DNA from 2 places in the Robertmurraya beringensis genome. Region 2 is predicted to be linked to the other one. Evidence: riboswitches for the same ligand, from Rfam matches in the RefSeq annotation. Region 2 holds a riboswitch; the other holds the start of a gene.
What was found. A riboswitch is a leader RNA that binds a small molecule or an ion and turns the genes downstream of it on or off. The one in region 2 is predicted to bind thiamine pyrophosphate.

Region 1 (2,204 bases), on a different contig from region 2:
ATAAAGAAGAAAAATACTTTTTCATCACATCAATCGTTTCACACAAATAATCTACCGAGGAATGGAGGCGAGATTCTCCCGTTAGCAAGATAATATGTCGTAATCCCATTTTGACAAGTGCCTTTGATTCTTCTTCAATTTCAGCCAGGGTCAATTTTCTACGTGGAAAATCATTATCAATACTAAAGCTGCAGTACGTACATTTGTTCACACAATAATCGGTTAAATACAGTGGTGCGTATAATTGAATCGTACGGCCAAAATGCTGTACGGTACGTTGATGTGCCTTTTGTGCCATTTCTTCTAGACAATTTTCAGCAGCTGGAGATAAAAGAATCAAGAAATCTTCTGTATGAAGTCTCTCTTTTTGCAAAACCCTTCTTACGTCTTGAGTAGTGATGGTAGAAAAAAAGTCGTCAAATGGATAATATTTTACTTTTACATACTCATCATAAAATGACATTCCACTCACCTACCCTAAAAATCCTGTTAATGGAGATGACGCTTGTGCTGTCGTTGTTGTCTGTCCTACTCCACTCGAGTAAGCTTTCCTTCCAGCCTTGACTGCTAAGTCGAATGCAATGGCCATTTCAACGGGATCCTTAGCTGTAGCAATGGCTGTGTTTACCAGTACAGCGGCTGCTCCCATTTCCATCGCTTCCGCTGCTTCAGATGGCTTTCCGATTCCTGCATCAACAATGATTGGAAGCTCCATCTCTTCTATCAAAATTTGGATCAATTCCTTCGTGCGAATACCTCGATTTGAACCGATAGGAGAACCAAGTGGCATAATTGCTGCTGCTCCAGCATTTTGCATCGCTTTTGCTGCCATTAAGTCTGGGCTCATATAAGGTAGAACGATAAACCCTTCATTCGCTAAGATATCAGTTGCCTTAGCTGTTTCGTAATTGTCAGGAAGCAAGTACTTTTGGTCGGAAATGACCTCAATTTTAATCCAGTTCCCCATGCCGGCTGCTCTTGCAAGTCGGGCAATTCGAACCGCTTCGTCCGCCGTTCTTGCTCCCGACGTATTCGGAAGTAGAATCATGTCTTTAGGAATGTATTCTAAGATGTTTTCTTCTCCAGTAGCATTCAGGTCTACTCGTCTTAAAGCGACTGTGACGACTTGTGAACCGGATTGGGTTAGTGCTTCTTTCATTAGCTTGTGATTATAAAATTTTCCAGTTCCTGTTAGTAGTCGGTTATGTAGCTGCGTGTTCCCAATCGTTAATAAGTCGGTCATTGTGGTTCCTCCTATTGGTTCATTTTGGAAATATAAAAAAGACTTACCAATTTTGGCAAGCCTTCACATTCTTACATAAAGCTTTTCCTCATAATAGAGCTCATGTAAAATGATTGCTTCCCTACGTTGGTTCTAACCAAATCAGGTTCAAGGGTTGGAAAGATTCCTCTCAGCTTTTAGGCACCCCTAGCTAATTTTTTATTTTATTTGATTGCGATTTTAACTTTGTTTCGTTTGTATGCCCAATGATTGGTTGGGCCGTGGCCGGATCCGATGTGTAAATCTTCTTCGATGGCTGCCTGAATAAAGTCTTTTGCCACTTTCACCGCTTGAACAACGGAGCTCCCTTTTGCGAGTTGTGCGGTTATGGCAGCGGAAAAGGTACAGCCTGTGCCATGAGTATTTTTTGTGGGAATCCGATTCGAACTAAAGGTGTGAAATTGTTGACCGTCATATAAAAGATCAATCATTTCTTCCCTACCCTGATCATGTCCGCCTTTGATCATGACAGTTTTTGCACCCATGATATGGAGCAATTTAGCAACTTGTTTTCGGTCATCCATTGTCACAATTTTTATTCCTGTAAGCACCTCTGCTTCTGGAATATTTGGTGTCACGATGGTCGCAAGTGGAAGTAATTTTTCTTTTAAAGCTTTAACCGCTTCGTTTTGTAAAAGTGATGCTCCCCCTTTTGCAATCATTACGGGATCTACGACGACATGTTTCATTTCATAAAATTCTATAAATCTCGAAACCGCATCAATGGTATCACTGTTAAATAACATTCCGGTTTTGATCGCATCTGGACGCAAATCTTCAGCAATCGATTGAAGTTGTTCTTGAATCCCTTCCAAAGGAACCTTATAGACACCTTGTACGCCTGTTGTGTTTTGTGCAGTTACGGCTGTTATCACAGACATTCCGTATACATCAAGTTCTTGAAATGTCTTCAAATCAGCCT
Region 2 (2,204 bases):
TATTTGGTAGCAAGCCATTCCTGACTTTTCTTTACAAGCTCTGCGTCAAGTTCTGGAGCAGCTTTGATTAAGACGTCAGCGGCATCGGAAGGATTGTCGATAGCAAATTCATAGCCTTTTGAAGCGGCATTAACAAAAGCTCTTACTGTTTCAGGATCGTTGTTAATCATGTTTTCGCTAGTGGTTAAAACAGGTGTATAGTAGTCTAACTTTTCGGAGTAATCGGTTAAGTAGACCATATTAATGTCTTCTCCTCGTAATTCCGCTTCTACGCCTGTCCAACCGTAGTATATCCAAGCAAAGTCAATATCACGTTTAACAGCGGTAAAGAAGTCCGCATCGCCTATGTTTACAATATTCACCTTTTCTACATCTGCTTGTTCTTGCTTCATAAGTGAGTCGATGACGGATTCTTCAACAGGTGAACCCCAACCACCGTATGTTTTTCCCTCAAAATCTTTAGGGGATTGAATATTTTTAGATGCCGGTGATGCGAAACCAGAAGTGTTGTGTTGAATAACCGCAGCTATAGAAACAAGCGGTACTCCTTGTACTCTTGCCTGTGTAATTCCTTCTTGATAACCTACACCAAAATCAGCTTTCTCAGAAGCAACAAGTTGGTCAGCACCAGCTTCTCCAGGCATCTGAATGGTCACATCAAGACCTTCCTCTTCAAAAAAGCCCTTTTCTTTTGCAACATATAGTCCTGTGTGATTCGTATTTGGAGTCCAATCAAGAACGACAGTCACTTTTTTTAAGTCAGCGCTTGACTCCTCTTGTTCTGTTTGCTGTTCATTTGTTTCTGAACAACCTGCGAGTAATACAGAAGCTGTTATTGCAGCTATCCATTTTTTCATTACTTTCTCCTCCAATGGTATAAGTAGGAACATGACCTGGCCCCATAGACGACAAAAAGCGCCGCAGTTTTTGAACCGGGCGCATATGTTTAAACAATATGATTGTCTAAAGAATATGTTCCCTACGCTGGTTTCATCCAGATCAGGTTCAAAGGGTCAGCATCAATGGGATGCACTCTCAACCGGTCTTCATCGGTTCCCCTACAATTCTTACCTATTTAGTTTCATTTCTATCTCATTATAGCAGAAATTATTTTCTTGAAAAGGAAGAACTTTCTTGGAAAATGAACATAATGATATGTTTGTTGTTGCTTTTGTAAAGAACACATTGCAAACTTTAAACAGTCACGATAAGATTGAAGTTATGGATGAATTTGTGTAAGGAAAGAAAGGAATTTCTATAATGGCAAAAAATTTTAAAGATGATGTACAATCGCGTCGCACATTTGCGATCATTTCCCACCCAGATGCTGGGAAAACGACATTAACTGAGAAGTTATTGTTATTTGGTGGAGCCATTCGTGATGCGGGAACAGTTAAAGGAAAGAAAACGGGTAAGTTTGCTACGAGCGATTGGATGGAAATTGAAAAACAACGTGGTATTTCCGTTACGTCGAGTGTGATGCAATTTGATTATAATGACTGTCGAGTAAATATTCTTGATACACCAGGTCACCAAGACTTCAGTGAAGATACGTATCGTACTCTTACAGCTGTTGATAGTGCGGTCATGATAATCGATTCAGCAAAAGGGATTGAGGAGCAGACCTTAAAGCTATTTAAAGTATGTCGAATGAGAGGCATTCCGATTTTCACCTTTATTAATAAGCTTGATCGTCAGGGGAAATCTCCATTAGAACTTTTAGCTGAACTAGAAGAGGTTATGGGAATAGAATCATATCCGATGAACTGGCCGATTGGAATGGGGAAAGAATTTCTCGGTATATATGACCGTTTTTACAAGCGAATTGAACAATTCCGAGTAGATGAGGAAGAACGTTTTGTTGGGTTAAATGAAGATGGAGAAATAGAAGGAGATCATAAATTAAAGCAATACTCCTTATATGACCAGACGTTGGAAGAAATCATGCTATTAAATGAAGCGGGGAATGAGTTTTCTCGTGAAAGAATAGCAAATGGGGAACTAACACCTGTATTCTTTGGTAGCGCCCTAGCGAACTTTGGTGTTCAAACTTTTCTAGAAACCTATCTTCAATTTGCACCTGCACCTCAAGCACGGGAATCTACAGAAGGAAAAATCGATCCATTATCAGAGGATTTCTCAGGCTTTATTTTTAAGATTCAAGCTAATATGAATCCTGCTCATAGGGATAGAATTGCCTTTTT

Region 1: another riboswitch for thiamine pyrophosphate. It lies ahead of ACFFHF_RS23530 (thiazole synthase); the one in region 2 lies ahead of ACFFHF_RS19005 (ABC transporter substrate-binding protein).

The regions. Positions count from the first base shown of each region.
Region 1 covers NZ_JBHLUU010000127.1:129,056-131,259, forward strand. The annotation lists gene thiH (2-iminoacetate synthase ThiH) at 1-463, opposite strand, end outside; gene ACFFHF_RS23530 (thiazole synthase) at 473-1,243, opposite strand; TPP riboswitch at 1,345-1,441, opposite strand; gene thiD (bifunctional hydroxymethylpyrimidine kinase/phosphomethylpyrimidine kinase) at 1,447-2,204, opposite strand, start outside.
Region 2 covers NZ_JBHLUU010000119.1:47,135-49,338, reverse strand. The annotation lists gene ACFFHF_RS19005 (ABC transporter substrate-binding protein) at 1-857, opposite strand, end outside; TPP riboswitch at 960-1,070, opposite strand; gene ACFFHF_RS19000 (peptide chain release factor 3) at 1,261-2,204, shown strand, end outside.